3 regions of the Novosphingobium sp. RL4 genome follow, and region 1 is predicted to be linked to each of the others. Evidence: riboswitches for the same ligand, from Rfam matches in the RefSeq annotation. Region 1 holds a riboswitch; each other region holds the start of a gene.

Region 1 (4,871 bases):
GATAGTCCTCGATCCGTTCGGGATCGAACACGCGCCCGTCGAAGAAGCTGTCCGGCCCCAGCGTCAGGTCGCCCTGACGCGAGCCCACGGCGAGCGGCGCCGCCACCGCGCCTTCCAGCTTCATGCTGGCGCCCGGCATCGGCATGTCGCTGCCCGCCAGAGCGCGGCGGAACACGTCCGGACGGAATACCGCCCCCGCCCTCGCCGCATTCTCGGGCGTATGTTCGACCATGCCCCAGCGCGCGAGTTGCGAATAGATCCACAGCGCCTGGCTGCGCCAGGGAAACGGCGTCGCCTCGCGCGAGAACAGCATGAAATCGGGATTGGAGATCGGCGCATCCCCCGCCCGCGCGACGATCTGCCCGGTCAGCGCGCGCTGGATGAGATCGGCCGGCTGGTCGAGATAGCGGGGATCGGACAGCAGGTGCGCCAGCGCATCGTGGTTCTCCGGCGCATCGCACCACGCGGCGGCCCGCGCCAGCGCGCGCAGCAGCCGGTCGACGGTTTCGGGGTTCTCTTCCAGCCAGTTCTGGCGGAAGGCGAGCACCTTTTCCACGCCGCGGCGCCAGATCCGCTCCCCCACCGCCACGGTTTCGGCAAGGCCCGCCTCGATCGCGGCGCTGCCCCAGGGCTCGCCCGCGATGAAACCGTCGATCTCTGCCGCCAGCAGCGCCTCCACCATCAGCGAGGGCGGCAGCACCCGCAGCACCACGTCCCGGTCGGGATCGACGCCTGCGCTCGCCAGCCAGTAGCGCAGCATGAGCGCATGGCTGGAGAAGCGATGGACCACGCCGATCACCGGCTTGCGGCGCCAGAGGCCGATGGCCCCGGCGAAATCGTGCGCCGTGCCCAGCGGATCGGCGAGGCGGCTGGCCGGATCGGGATAGAGCGCGGCGGCGAAATCCTTCGCCATGACCAGCATGTTGCCATTGACGCCCAGCTTGTAGGGCGCGGCAAGCGCGGCGGGCTGCTGGCTGAGCCCCAGCGTCACCGCGACGGCGAGCGGCGCCAGCATGTGCGCGGCCTGCACCTGCCCATAGACCAGCCGGTCCCGCAAGGTTGCCCAGCTCGTCGTGCGCAGCAGGTCCAGCGCGAGCCCTTCCTCCTCGGCAAACCCTCGTTCCCGCGCGGCGGCAAGCACCGCCACGTCGTTCAGCGGCAGGAAGGCGATGCGCAGGTCCGTCGTCATATTCCGCCTCCCAGCAGGTCGCTGGCGGTGATGAGCGCCTGCGCCACGTCCACGATCTTCTTGCCCTGGTTCATCGCACCCGAGCGCAGCAGCGCATAGGCTTCCTGTTCGGAGAGGCTGCGCTGCGCCATCAGGATCGACTTCGCCCGGTCGATCACCTTGCGGTCGGACAAGGCTGTGCGCGCCTCGTCCAGTTCAGCCTGTATCCGTGCGAAGGCATTGAAGCGCCGCACCGCCAGTTCGAGCACCGGCTTGACCCGTTCCTTGCGGAGCCCGTCGACGACATAGGCCGAAACCCCGGCATCGATGGCCGCACCGATCATCGCCTCGTCCGACTGATCCACGAACATGGCGATCGGCCGGGCGAGCGCGCGGCTGACGGTGAGCATCTCCTCCAGCGTGTCGCGGCTGGGGCTGCCGAGGTCCATCAGGACGACATCGGGCGCCATCCGCTCAAGCCGGGCCACGAAGGCGCCGCGCGGCGGAACGATGTGAATGTCGTCATAGCCCGCATCGCGCAGGCCCTCCTCGAGAACCGTCGCGCGCAGCCCGCTGTCGTCGATGATGACGATTCTCATCGATTCCCCAATTTGATCGAACCCGTGCCCGTGTTTCCCCGCACATCGCCGAGAGCCGGTGCCGCGTCAATCGCCGTCCACCGGCCGTTGACGCGGCTCGCGCCTTTTCCTAGGCCGCCGTGACATCTTCAACCCACGGGGTGTCCTGGCGCTGTCAGGGCTGAGAGGCGGATCGGGGCCGTTCCCAGTCCGCAAACCCGCGAACCTGATCCGGCTCATACCGGCGGAGGAATAGGGACATGCACTGCTGCGGCTCGATGACTTTCGCCTTCACGCCGGGCGCCATCTTCAAGGACGAAACGCCATGAGCTTCTGCGACGCCATCTGGGACGAGGTCGCCCCGCTGCGCCGGTCGATCCTCGCGCATCCGTTCCTTGCCGAACTGGCGGGCGGCACGCTGGAGGCGGAGAGCTTCCGCCACTACATCGTGCAGGACAGCCTCTACCTTGCCGAATATGCACGCGTGCTGGCCATCGCGGCCGCCCGCGCGCCCACGGCGGCGGGCCGGCTGGAATTCTCGGACGGTGCCAAAGTGGCGGTGCAGGTCGAGGAAGCGCTGCACCAGGCGTTCTTCGCCCGGTTCGGCGTAACGGCACAGATGGCACAGGACAGCGAAGCGACGCCGGCCTGCCTCGGCTACACCGGCTATCTCGCCACCCTTGCCGCCACGCGCAGTTACGAGGAACTGATCGCGGGCATCCTGCCCTGCTTCTGGGTCTACTGGGAAGTCGGCTGCGACATCAAGCCGCGCGCTGCCTCGCCCAATCCCTATGCGGCATGGATCGACACTTACGCAGCCCCTTCGTTCGGCGAGGCGACCGCGCGCGTGCGCGCCCTGGTGGACGAAGCCGCCGCCAACGCCGCCCCCGCCACCCGCGCCGCCATGGCCACCGCATTCCGCAATGCCACCCGCTTCGAATGGATGTTCTGGGATTCGGCCTATCGCCGCGAGGGCTGGCCGATCTGACGGTTAAGGTCCGGCCTCAGCTCTCGCCGCGCGGTTCGCGGCGCCGGATCACCCAGGTCGCGCAGCCCAGCAGCACCGCCGCCACGCCCAGCGCCGGCAGCGGCCCGGGGCGCGCGATCAGGCAGAACGAGACGAAACCGATGGTCATCCCGGCAAGGGAGGCGATCTTGGCCGGGCGCGGGATCGCCCGCTCCGCCCGCCATGCCCGCAGCCCCGGTCCGAACCGGGGATGATTGAGCAGCCACGCCTCCAGCCGGGGCGAGGACCGCGCGAAGCAGGGCAGCGCCAGGATCATGAAGTCGGTGGTCGGCAGCAGCGGCACGAAGATGCCGATCACCCCGATCCCCACCAGCAGCAGCCCCAGCGCCATCCACGCCAGCCGCGCCGGACGGCCCCGCCGCAGGATCTCGTCGGAGGGCGCCCACACCGGCTGCGGAGACTGGACCGAAGTGGACTGGACCGAAGCGGACTGGACCGAAGCGGACTGGCCCGAAGCAGCGGGCGCCGCGGCAGCCGGATCGGCCGTTTCAGGCGGGGGCGACAGGGTGGAAGAGCTATTCGGCACGGATCACCATGGGCCCGTGCTATCGCAGTTGCGACTAATTCTCAACAGCACAATGGCTTGTGCCGTCAGATTTCAAGCTGGCTGCCCAGTTCGATCACGCGGTTGGTCGGCAGCTTGAAGAACTCCATCGCGCTCTGCGCATTGCGGACCATCGAGGCGAAGAGCTTTTCCCGCCACAGCGCCATGCCGGGTCGGCTCGACGGAATAAGCGTCTGGCGCGAGAGGAAATAACTGGTTTCCATCGGCTTGAACGGGCCGCCCGCGCGGTGCTCGGCGGCAAGCGCGGCGGGAATGTCGGCCTCGTCCATGAACCCGTAGCGCAGGACCATCCGGTAGAATCCCTGCCCGAGATCCTCGACATCGCAGCGATCCTCGGCGCCGACGTGCGGCACCCCGCGATTGGCGACGGTAAGGATCACCACGCGGTCATGGAGGATATGGTTGTGCTTGAGATTGTGCAGCAGGCCCGGCGGCACCCCCTCGACAGAGGAAGCAAGAAACACCGAAGTGCCCGCCACGCGCCTGACCCGCTCGCCCACCGACTTCAGGAAGACCTCGATCGGAATCGAATCCTCGTGCAGCCTCTCGCGCACGAGGCGGCGGCCGGTCGCCCAGGTGGTCAGCAGGGTGAAGACCACCGCCGCGACCAGCAGCGGGAACCAGCCACCATCGGGTATCTTGGTGACGTTGGAAGCGAAGTATAGCCCGTCGATGAAGAGGAAGCCCAGCGTCACCCCGCCGGCCACCAGCGGGTGCCATTTCCACACGGTGAAGGTCAGCACGCCCAACAGGCAGGCGGTGATAAGCATCGTCCCGGTCACCGCGATCCCGTAAGCCGCCGCCAGGTTGCCGGAACTGCGGAAGCCCAGGACCAGCAGGATCACCATCACCAGCAGCGCCCAGTTCACCAGCGGCACGTAGATCTGCCCCACTGCCTTGGCGCTGGTGTGCAGGATCTTCAGCCGCGGCAGGAAACCGAGCTGCACCGCCTGCTGCGAAACCGAGAAGGCGCCCGAGATCACGGCCTGGCTGGCGATGATCGTTGCCATCGTCGCCAGCGCGACGAGCGGCAGCCGCGCCCAGTCCGGCGCCATGAAGAAGAACGGATTGCTGATCGCCTCGGGATTGCGCAGGACCAGCGAGGCCTGTCCCAGGTAATTGAGCAGGAGACAGGGAAAAGCGACGTAGAGCCAGGAGATCGAGATCGCCTTGCGCCCGAAATGCCCCATGTCCGCATAGAGCGCCTCGGCCCCCGTCACCGCCAGCACCACCGATCCAAGCGCGAGGAAGGCGAGCTTGGGGTTCACCATGAAGAACTCCACCGCATGGTGCGGGCTCAGGGCCGACACGACCTCGGGCGCCCGCGCGATCGAGGCGATGCCCAGCGCCGCCAGCACGAGGAAATAGACGATCATGATCGGCCCGAACAGCTTGCCCATGGCGGCGGTGCCGTGGGACTGGACCGAGAACAGCCCGATCAGGATCACCACCGCGATCGGCACGACGAACGCGGAAAATTCCCGGTTCACCACCGTCAGCCCCTCCACCGCCGACAGCACCGAAACGGCGGGC
Region 2 (4,871 bases), on a different replicon from region 1:
AGTCTCCTCGCGGTATTTGTCCCAGCCGCCGTCGAAGCGGCCCTTGTTACGGTCGATCCACTCCTGCGGGACATGGTGCGGGGTATGGACCGCGCCGGTGGCGAAATAGAGGAAATAGGGCTTCTGCGGGGCCAGCGCGTCATGTTCGTCCACCCAGCCGACCGCCTTGTTCACCAGATCGGTGGTGAGGTGGTAGCCCTGCTCGGGTGTGGCCGGGGCGGGAATCGCGGTGGTGTCGTTGTAGAGGTGCGGCTCCCACTGGTTGTCCTCGCCGGACATGAAGCCGTAGAAATGGTCGAAGCCCAGCCCGGTCGGCCAGTGGTTGAACGGCCCGGCCGAGGAAATCTCCCACTTGGGCGTATTGTGCCACTTGCCGAAGGCGGCGGTGGAATAGCCGTTGCCTTGCAGGATGCGGGCGATCGAGGCGGTCTCGGCCTTCCAGATTGTGTTGTAGGCTGGGAAACCGGCGGGAATGTCGGCAAGGTTGCCGAAGCCGACCTGATGCTGGTTGCGCCCGGTCAGCAGCGATGCGCGCGTGGGCGAGCAGATCGCGGTGGTATGGAAGCGGTTGTAGCGAAGCCCTTCCGCCGCCAGTTTTTCCAGCGCGGGGGTGCGGGGCACGCCGCCGAAGGCAGAAGTTGCCGCGAAGCCCGCATCGTCGAGCAGGACCAGCAGTACGTTCGGCGCGCCCTTGGGCGCCTGCGGCGGCGCCGGAAAAGCGGGGGCGGAATCGGCGCGGGTGAGGCCGACCCTGCCGGTGAACACCTCGGCCACGTTTATTCTGGCTTCCTGCGCCATGGCGCCTGTGGTGAGCGCGGACGTGGCGAGCGAGGACGCGGCAAGCAGCAGCGCTGCCCTTGTGAAGACATGCATGGAATTACCCCAAGTATCATGGCGCGGGCATCTGCCGGCGCGTGACGAACGTTCCGATCGTGGAAATGGCGCGTGCCGGAACAGCCGGCCCCTGCGGGGGCCGGGAGCGGCGCGGGAAGGCCGGGCCCACAAGTCTGGGCTCCGGTTTTCGGCCTCAGGTCTGGATCATGTTCATGCGCATCGTTTCACCTCATGAGGAGGGAATCACGATGCTGGCGCGGTCGCCCGGGCATCGTGCGCTTTAGCTGTTGGTGACGCGGAGCAAGCTGCATCCCGATCAAAAGCCGCGGGTCGGCACCTGAATTGAACGCAGGGGCGACCGACCATCGCTCCCCCTTGGGTGTATTCTCAACTTAATTGATAGAGAATGTGAGTCAAGCCCGCGCCGCCGCACCATCGTCCCGGCGTGGGCCTGATCCGTCGGGAGTTCTCCGGCAGTGACGGCGCCGGACTTGCATCTGGCGGCCGGGTCCGGCATTATGCTGCGGTGCACAACAGTCCTGTCCAATCCTATCCGGTATGCCGTCCATGAGTGAAACACGCCTGAAGCTGATGGAGGCGATCACCCGCAAGCGCACCGTCACCGCCCAATACAATGGCGGCGTCATCAAGCTTGCCCCGCACCTGCTGTTCGAGCGGCATGGCGACCTGTTCGTCAGCGCGCTCAACATGAGCAAGAACTGGCGGAGCGAGGAAGACCGGAGGCTGGGCCAGTTCAAGCTGGCAGGGCTTGGCGCAACCGAACTGCTGGACGAAAGCTTCGACCCGTTGCCCTCGTTCGAACCGGCGGCCCCGCGTTCCGACGATACCCTTATCCTGGCGATCTGAGCCGGTTTCTCCCGTCGCTCAGGACGCTGTTCGCAGGGTCATGAGGGAGGAGGAATAGGGCAGGACCAGTTGCGCGGCGCGCTTCCAGTCGCCGCGCAACCAGAGATCGTGCGCTTCGGGCGGCAGGATCACCGGCATCGTATCGCGCCCTTCCGCCCGCAAGGCGGCGTTCGCCTCGCAAGTGAGCAGGGCGAAACTCGGCACTTCGCTGTCCTTCCATACCGCCGCCATCGCGAAGATCGGCTGGTCGGCCGCGCCGAACCAGTTCTGGCGGCGCTTGCCGTCTGTCGGGCTTGCCTTGCCCCATTCCATGAAAGCGGTGGCGGGCACCAGGCAGCGGAACTCGCTGTTGCGCAAGTTGCCGATCCAGAACGGGCTTTCGAGATTGCGCACGGTGAGGATGCCGTGGCGGCGCTGGTCGAAGGCGGCGGGCGGTGGCGGCACGCCCCAGAGGCGCGGCACCATGCGGCGCGGCAGGCGCTTTTCGGGGCGCGGCCCGGCCACGAACTCGCGGCCCATCGTCACCACCGGCGCGAATCCGCCGCCTGAAACCGAACCGCCGGGCCAGGGATCGTCACCGGCTTCGGCGCCCATGGCACGGGCGACTTCGCGGGCGGGCGCGTCGAGGCGATAGATGATCGGCATGTCTGTGAGGCCCTAGACGGCTGGAAAAGCCGCGTCTATCGTCCCCGCCATCCCCGGGGAGCTTGTGCCCAGGGCTTTCGAATCCCGAAAGCCGGACGGAAACAAATGGCTGAGAGGGGCAGGTCACGCTGCCCGACCCGTTGAACCTGAACCCGTTAACACGGGCGGAGGGAAGGGCGGGCCACAGGACACTTCTGTCGCGACCTTTCTTTCGTCCATAAGCCGAAGGAAAATCGCTTATGGCCGACATCAACTCCAAGCTGGAGATCGGCGTTACCACCGGACCCATTCGTGGGTCGAAGAAGATTCACGTCGGACCGCTAGGCGTTGCCATGCGGGAAATCCGCCTTGAGCCGGGATCGGGCGAGGCGCCGGTGCGTGTCTACGACACTTCCGGTCCCTACACCGATCCGAACGTCACCATCGATATTGCAGCGGGCCTTGCCGCCAAGCGCCGCGAATGGATCGTGGCACGCGGCGATGTCGAGGAATACGACGCCCGCGCAGTGAAGCCCGAGGATAACGGCCAGCTCGGCCCGGATCGTTCGGGCGGCGTCCCGGCCTTCCCCAACGTGGTGAAACGCCCGCTGCGCGCGAAGGCAGGCATGAACGTCAGCCAGATGCACTATGCTCGCCGCGGCATCATCACGCCGGAGATGGAATACGTCGCCGAGCGGGAGAACCTCGGCCGGGCGATGCTGAAGGAATATGCGCGCGACGGGCAAGACTGGGGCGCCGCCATCCCGGACTACGTAACCCCCGAATTCGTGCGCGAGGAAGTGGCTCGTGGTCGCGCCATCATTCCCTCCAACATCAACCACCCCGAATCCGAGCCGATGGCGATCGGCCGCAATTTCCTGGTCAAGATCAACGCCAATATCGGCAATTCCGCCGTCGCCTCGGACGTGGCGAGCGAGGTGGACAAGATGGTCTGGTCGATCCGCTGGGGTGCGGACACGGTGATGGACCTCTCCACCGGGCGCAACATCCACGACACCCGCGAATGGATCATCCGCAACAGCCCCGTGCCGATCGGCACCGTGCCGATCTATCAGGCGCTGGAAAAGGTCGGCGGCATTGCCGAGGACCTGACCTGGGAGGTGTTCCGTGACACCCTGATCGAACAGGCCGAGCAGGGCGTGGACTACTTCACCATCCACGCCGGCGTGCGCCTGCCGTTCGTGCCGCTCGCCGCCAAGCGCGTGACCGGCATCGTCAGCCGCGGCGGCTCGATCATGGCCAAGTGGTGCCTTGCCCATCACAGGGAATCGTTCCTCTACGAACGCTTCGACGAGATTACCGAGATCATGAAGGCCTACGACGTCGCCTACTCGCTCGGTGACGGCCTGCGCCCCGGCTCGATCGCGGACGCCAATGACGAGGCGCAGTTCGCCGAACTCTACACCCTGGGCGAACTCACCAAGCGCGCCTGGGCGCAGGACGTTCAGGTGATGATCGAGGGGCCGGGCCATGTGCCGATGCACAAGGTGAAGGAGAACATGGACAAGCAGCTTGAGGCCTGCGGCGAGGCGCCGTTCTACACCCTCGGGCCGCTGGTGACCGACATTGCGCCGGGCTACGACCATATCACCAGCGGCATCGGCGCGGCCATGATCGGCTGGTACGGCACGGCGATGCTCTGCTACGTCACGCCCAAGGAACACCTTGGCCTGCCGGACCGCGATGACGTGAAAGTCGGCGTCGTCACCTACAAGCTGGCCGCCCATGCCGCCGATCTGGCCAAGGGGCACCCGGCCGCCAAGGTCCGCGACGATGCACTGTCCCGCGCCCGTTTCGAATTCCGCTGGCGCGACCAGTTCAACCTCAGCCTCGATCCCGACACGGCCGAACAGTACCACGACCAGACGCTCCCGGCCGAAGGCGCCAAGTCCGCGCATTTCTGCTCGATGTGCGGGCCGAAGTTCTGCTCGATGAAGATCAGCCAGGAAGTGCGGGACTTCGCGGCGAAGCAGAACCAGCCTTCGACCGGCTTCATCGCCGCCGAAGAAGGGGGCATGCTCGCCATTTCCGAAGCGGAGGCGGGGATGGCCGAAATGAGCAAGGTGTTCAGGGAAACCGGCAGCGAGCTTTACATGGGCGCCGGAGACCGCGAGCACGATTGACCTGGAAACCGCCGTCCCGGATCGAATCCGGGACGGCGGTTCCGCTCCCACCAATTCCCCTTCGCGGGAATCGATTGCGCTGCTAGGGTCGCTCTCCATTACGAAGGGTTCCTGCATGTCCCGCAATGCCAATGGCGACTGGATGAAACTCGCCCACGACAGCTACTGGCTCTGGGCCGAATCCATGATGGTCATGGGTATGCGCACAACCGACATGATGACCGGCCGAGGCAGCAATCGCGAAAACGTGCTGATGGTCACCGAAAAGCTGCAGGCCAACGCCGAACTGGCGGTATCGCTGGCGATGGGCGGGCTGACTTCTCCCGAGAAGACCGCGCACAAGGCCGTTCGCCACTATCGCAAGCGCGTGACCGCCAACCGCCGCCGCCTCTCGCGGAAGAA
Region 3 (4,871 bases), on a different replicon from region 1:
CCCAAAAAAGGTCAGCACCACACTGCGCCTTTCGCCCGAGGTGATCGAGCATTTCAAATCCGGCGGCCCCGGTTGGCAGTCGCGGATCGATGCAGCCCTCAAGGATTGGGTGGCTGCGCACTGAAGCCGATTGGCCCCCCATCCTCCCGGTAGGACGATGACGAGCTGCCGGTCCCGGCTCCCGGGGGAGCCATCGGTGGCTGAACGACCGGCATGGGTCGGTTTTGTGGGGTGTTCGAGCCCCGCCATCAACAGAAGGCGTGGCGTTGGGGCAAGAGGTAATGAAAGTCTACTTCATGCCTCTCCCACGAACAGCTACGAAAGCGGGGACTTCGAGCAGCTTGGGGGAGGGTATTGTCTCGGGAGGGGCGTTGTCACTTATGGCAGACACGATTGACTGAAATGCAGGCGTTGCCGCAGGGCTTTCCCTTTTTGCAGCGTTTGCCGAACCATGAAAATCCACCGCCTGAGCCAGAGTCGTCAGTTGATACTCCTGTCGATGAGGGGCGCGAGGCAAAGGACTGGCGAGTGACAGGTGATGACGAGGAGACATGGTTCGCTGAGATCCACACGCGCCGGGCGTCCTTCATGACCTGGAGCCATTCGCCCGACCGCTTGATGATCTCGACGTTATCGCCGCTGCGGAAGTTTCCCGTGATGTGCCCTTTGGTTGAAGGCGCGTCGCGCGTCCGAAGGGTCGACGCTGAGACATAGACGGTATCGCCGTCATCATAGGCTAGCGCAGCCCCTGCTGGTTCCGTCAGTTCGGCATCCTCGCTGCCTGACGGATCAGGAGATGACAATCCACCTGTGCACTGAACCATGAGGAGCGAGCCCAGGACCAGGCAGAACACGTTCACACGGCGACCGATGGGGAAGCGGCCCGCCATTTCACTGTATCCCATGCGCAGCGAGCCATTCCAAAGTGGCAGGCCAATGACGCCTTTTCGCGGCAGCCAGAAGGGTTCCGTCTGGGTCCTTCACGCGGGGGTTGGCGCCTGCCCGCAACATTGTGAGTGCGATGCGGTCGTCATCCACTGAAAGGACAGGTGTGGTGCCGTCATTGGACTTGGCGTCCAGCTTCGCCCCCGCTTCGATGAGAACTTTCGTCACCGCCAGATCGCTGGTTCCCATGAGCGGAGTCCAGTCCAGGCTATCGCGTCCCTCCAGTGGAACGCCAAGCGTGATCAGGGTGCGCGCCATTGCAGCACGGTCCCGGCTGGAAGCCTTCCCGCAAGCCCCATAGGTTCCGCGAAATATGTGCAGGGCATTCCCGTCATTATCCTGCCCTTTGGGGTCGGCACCGGCATTCACCAGGGCCCGAGCTATCGGGGCGTTGCAGCCGACTCCCTCGGCAAGCAGAGCCGTCAACCGTGCCTTGGGTATCCGTGAAACATAGCCCTGCTTTGCCATCCGGTCGAACAGCTTTTGATCTCCCCTCTCTGCCGCAAATTCGGCGATCAGAACGCCAAGAGCCAGCGAAGAAGGGGAATTATCCTGCGGTCCGGCCTTAATGAGAGCGTCCAAACGAACTCCGGAGGCAAGAGCAGCTCGGACAAGGTCTGTCGGATCATTCCTTCCGAGTGAGGCTTGCGCAAGCCTTATGGCACTTTGAACGAGGTCTGCGCCGGCTTGAGAAGTGAAGTCGAACCGCTGCTGCTTGAGTAGAGCGACAGTACCGCCGTTGCCCCGAATCCACCGATCTGTCTGAGCCAGAGTATCCACGGCATCCTCGAGTTGGGTCATGCTCCGAGGCATGCCGACAGACCGGCCCACGTAATCGACCACCACCTTGGAGGTTGTGCCGACTCTCAGGGTGAGTTCATAGGTCGGACTATCCGTGACGCCGGCCGTGTAATCCGGCTTCATCCCCATGAAGTGCGCATCTCGAAATTTCTGGAACAAGGCGGCAGCCGCTTCAGGCTCGACGTTCGTTTCATGAGGGCCGGGCCAGAGTACATTGTACCCGTTGAATGCACGATGCACGTCGGCGGCGCTTCCGGGAAAGCGAGGATAATTGCTGGAGAAACGGACGCGGCCATCTCCCCTGATCGAAACCTCATAATCGGGGCACGATCCGTAACAGGCGGTCCTTCGCAGCGTAACCTCGGTATCCTGAGGGCTACCTTCCGGGAACGGGACTTTCGGGTCAGGAGCAGTTTCGGCGGCTTCGTAGTTGATCGTTATGAAGCCAACTGCCTGGACAGGATGCCCGTCGAACGACTGAGGCTTGAATGTCCACTTCCGCGCAGCTTCAAGAGCTGGCTTGGGGTCGAGCTTGTAGAAGTTGTCTCCTACCCGAGCGTCGATGACATGGCCTTTCACGTCAATGGTCACCAGGACGCCGACATTGGCTGATCCGTAACCATTGACCGTCTCCGGGCCGGAGAGGCGCTCCGATTGGAGATAGTAGATGCCCACCCTTTCGACCTCGTGCGTCGATCCGGAACAGGCTAAGAGCAGGGACAGTGCCGCTGCTGATCGCCATGCAAGGCCACCCTTCATCATCTCTCCCAAGGTATTGATAGGCGACCATATCACCAGAACTCTGCTTGATAGGCTACCCCTTAAACCGTAGAATACTAAGTTAGAAAATCATCGACTTTACTTGGTGACCGATGATCGTCCGAAAAGGGTTGTGAATTGATGGGGCCGCGGGCGACATCCCGTGGTCGCATTGGAACGATGCTGGGAATGGGTGACTAATTATACAATCATAATTTAGATCAAGTTTTTTAAGTTTTAGTCTGCGGTGAACAGGCATCACTAACCTGCGTTATCGGATTGTTGCGAAATCCAATCCGAAGCGAGGCAGATACTTTCTGAGCCGGTCTGCGTCGTTGGTGCTGTTGCGTCGCGCGCGCGAGGCGGAGAACAGGTGCCGTCCGGCTTCGGACAGGGAGGTACTCTCGCGGCATGTGTCCACGACGTAAGCCAGCTGGACGCGGTCAAAGGGATCGATCTCCTCCAGTCTTTCCGCGTCGAGGAATGCTGCCAGCTTATCCTCATTGCTGGCGTTGCTGACTGACCAGAGGCGCCCAAGTCTGGCGATTTCGTTGTCGACCGTCGCCAGATCGATGCGGCCCTTCGGTGCAAAAGTCGCCATGCGCGTGACGCTGCCGGCCAGATCGAGGCCGTGCGCGGGCGGCGGGATGAAATCGCGGAGGCAAAGAGCCGCAAGACTGTGGATCAGGATCCTCGCGCGTGGACGCCGGTGGGGCGGTAATGGTGTGCCTTGCTCTCAATAACGCTTCCCAGCCCGCATCTGACCGCCTAGAGGCGCCCTATCCCCGGGGGGCCGCTTATGCGCGGCTGAGAGGTGGTCTGCAGACCACGACCCGCTGAACCTGATCCGGTTGACACCGGCGTAGGGAGGGCTGGCGGCAGGTCCGTTGTCCCTCCAGATGGAGTGGACGCGAGAAGATGCCCAGTAAGACGATGCCCATTAATCTGCCCAATTTCCGTAACTTTTCCTGTCTTCGCGGCCTGACCGGCATCGGTGGTGCCGCGCTGGTTCTGCCGGCCTTGCTGGCCGCGCCCGCGGCGATGGCGGAGGCGGCCGACGATGCCGGCCCGTCCGACATCCAGGTGATCGGGCATCCCGATCCCGAGGGGCTGCTGCCGGACCAGACCGCGCCCAAGGCCGTAAGCGCCATTTCGGCGGACTTCATCCTCAAGCAGGCGCCGACGCTCAATGCGTTCCAGCTCGTCAACCTCCTGCCCGGCGCGAACGTGTCTTCGAGCGATCCCTACGGCCTCTCCACCGGTTCCAGCCTGACCCTGCGCGGATTGGGTCAGGACCAGATCGGCGTCGTGATGGAAGGTGCGCCGCAAAACGATATCGGCTATTTCTACGCCTATCCCTCGCAGTTCGCCGATGCCGAGAACGTGCGGCAGATCGCGCTGGCGCAAGGGGCCGCCGATATCGACGCGCCCGTCGTCGCCGCGGCGGGCGGGCTGCTATCGCTGACGCTCGACGATCCGAAATCGGAGCTGGGCGGCCTCGTCAATCTTTCTGCCGGTTCCTACGATGCCCGCCGCGTTTTCGTGCGGCTGGACACCGGCACGCTGGGGGCGAGCGGGCTCAAGGCCTTCGTCTCCTATTCGAACAACCGCGCGGACAACTGGCGGGGCGCCGGATACGACAAGCGCCAGCATATCGATGCGAAGCTGCTGCGCGAATGGGGCGACGGGAACCGCGCCAGCATCTCCTTCTCGTACAACGACGCCAAGACATCGAGCTATCCGAGCCCCACGCTGGCCGACTGGAAAGCCTCCGGCCGCGATTTCAACTACGATCGGCAGTACACCGAGGGCAATACCAACTACTGGAGGCTCTACCGCGCGCCGTTCCGCAACTTCTACGTGGCGGCGCCGGTTCATCTGAAGCTGGGCGATCGCCTGGCGTTCGACAGTTCGGCCTATCTCCAGCTCGGCCACGGCAATGCGCCTTACGGCACGCAGCTTGCCACGACCGGCAATTTTCTCGGCACCGAGGAATTGACCCAGCCGATCGCGCTGCCCGGCGCGGTGGACGGGGTGGCCACCGTGCTTGGCAACTGGACCGGCAAGCAGCTTCGCGTCGGCGATGTCAGCAAGCTTACGCTTCAGGCGGGCGCCCACACGCTCACCGCCGGGCTCTGGTTCGATTACGGGACCGACCGTGTTACCCAGTCCTACACCTCGATCGGCGCCGATGGGCATCCGGTGGACCAGTGGGGCTATCAGGACAAGGCGATCCGCACGGCCGACGGCCGCCTGCTGGCTTACGAGAATGCGCGGACCGTCACCGTCACCAAAGGCTTCTTCCTGGCCGACAGCATCGCGGTTTCGCCGCGCCTGAGCGTCGACCTGGGCTTCAAGGGCGTGGA

What was found. A riboswitch is a leader RNA that binds a small molecule or an ion and turns the genes downstream of it on or off. The one in region 1 is predicted to bind thiamine pyrophosphate.
Region 2: linked by a shared signal. The riboswitch ahead of thiC (phosphomethylpyrimidine synthase ThiC) and the one ahead of tenA (thiaminase II) in region 1 are both predicted to bind thiamine pyrophosphate.
Region 3: linked by a shared signal. The riboswitch ahead of U9J33_RS07415 (TonB-dependent receptor) and the one ahead of tenA (thiaminase II) in region 1 are both predicted to bind thiamine pyrophosphate.

The regions. Positions count from the first base shown of each region.
Region 1 covers NZ_CP141945.1:1,395,883-1,400,753, reverse strand. Annotated here, with positions in the region: gene U9J33_RS23145 (ABC transporter substrate-binding protein) at 1-1,189, opposite strand, end outside; gene U9J33_RS23140 (ANTAR domain-containing response regulator) at 1,186-1,767, opposite strand; TPP riboswitch at 1,894-2,016, shown strand; gene tenA (thiaminase II) at 2,072-2,734, shown strand; gene U9J33_RS23130 (YbaN family protein) at 2,751-3,104, opposite strand; gene U9J33_RS23125 (potassium transporter Kup) at 3,365-4,871, opposite strand, start outside.
Region 2 covers NZ_CP141944.1:916,780-921,650, forward strand. Annotated here, with positions in the region: gene U9J33_RS04440 (arylsulfatase) at 1-873, opposite strand, end outside; gene U9J33_RS04445 (hypothetical protein) at 1,402-1,701, shown strand; gene U9J33_RS04450 (SOS response-associated peptidase family protein) at 1,720-2,346, opposite strand; TPP riboswitch at 2,391-2,536, shown strand; gene thiC (phosphomethylpyrimidine synthase ThiC) at 2,586-4,469, shown strand; gene U9J33_RS04460 (hypothetical protein) at 4,585-4,871, shown strand, end outside.
Region 3 covers NZ_CP141944.1:1,491,809-1,496,679, forward strand. Annotated here, with positions in the region: gene U9J33_RS07395 (BrnA antitoxin family protein) at 1-124, shown strand, start outside; gene U9J33_RS07400 (SH3 domain-containing protein) at 375-890, opposite strand; gene U9J33_RS07405 (DUF6438 domain-containing protein) at 892-2,508, opposite strand; gene U9J33_RS07410 (hypothetical protein) at 2,777-3,106, opposite strand; TPP riboswitch at 3,282-3,391, shown strand; gene U9J33_RS07415 (TonB-dependent receptor) at 3,439-4,871, shown strand, end outside.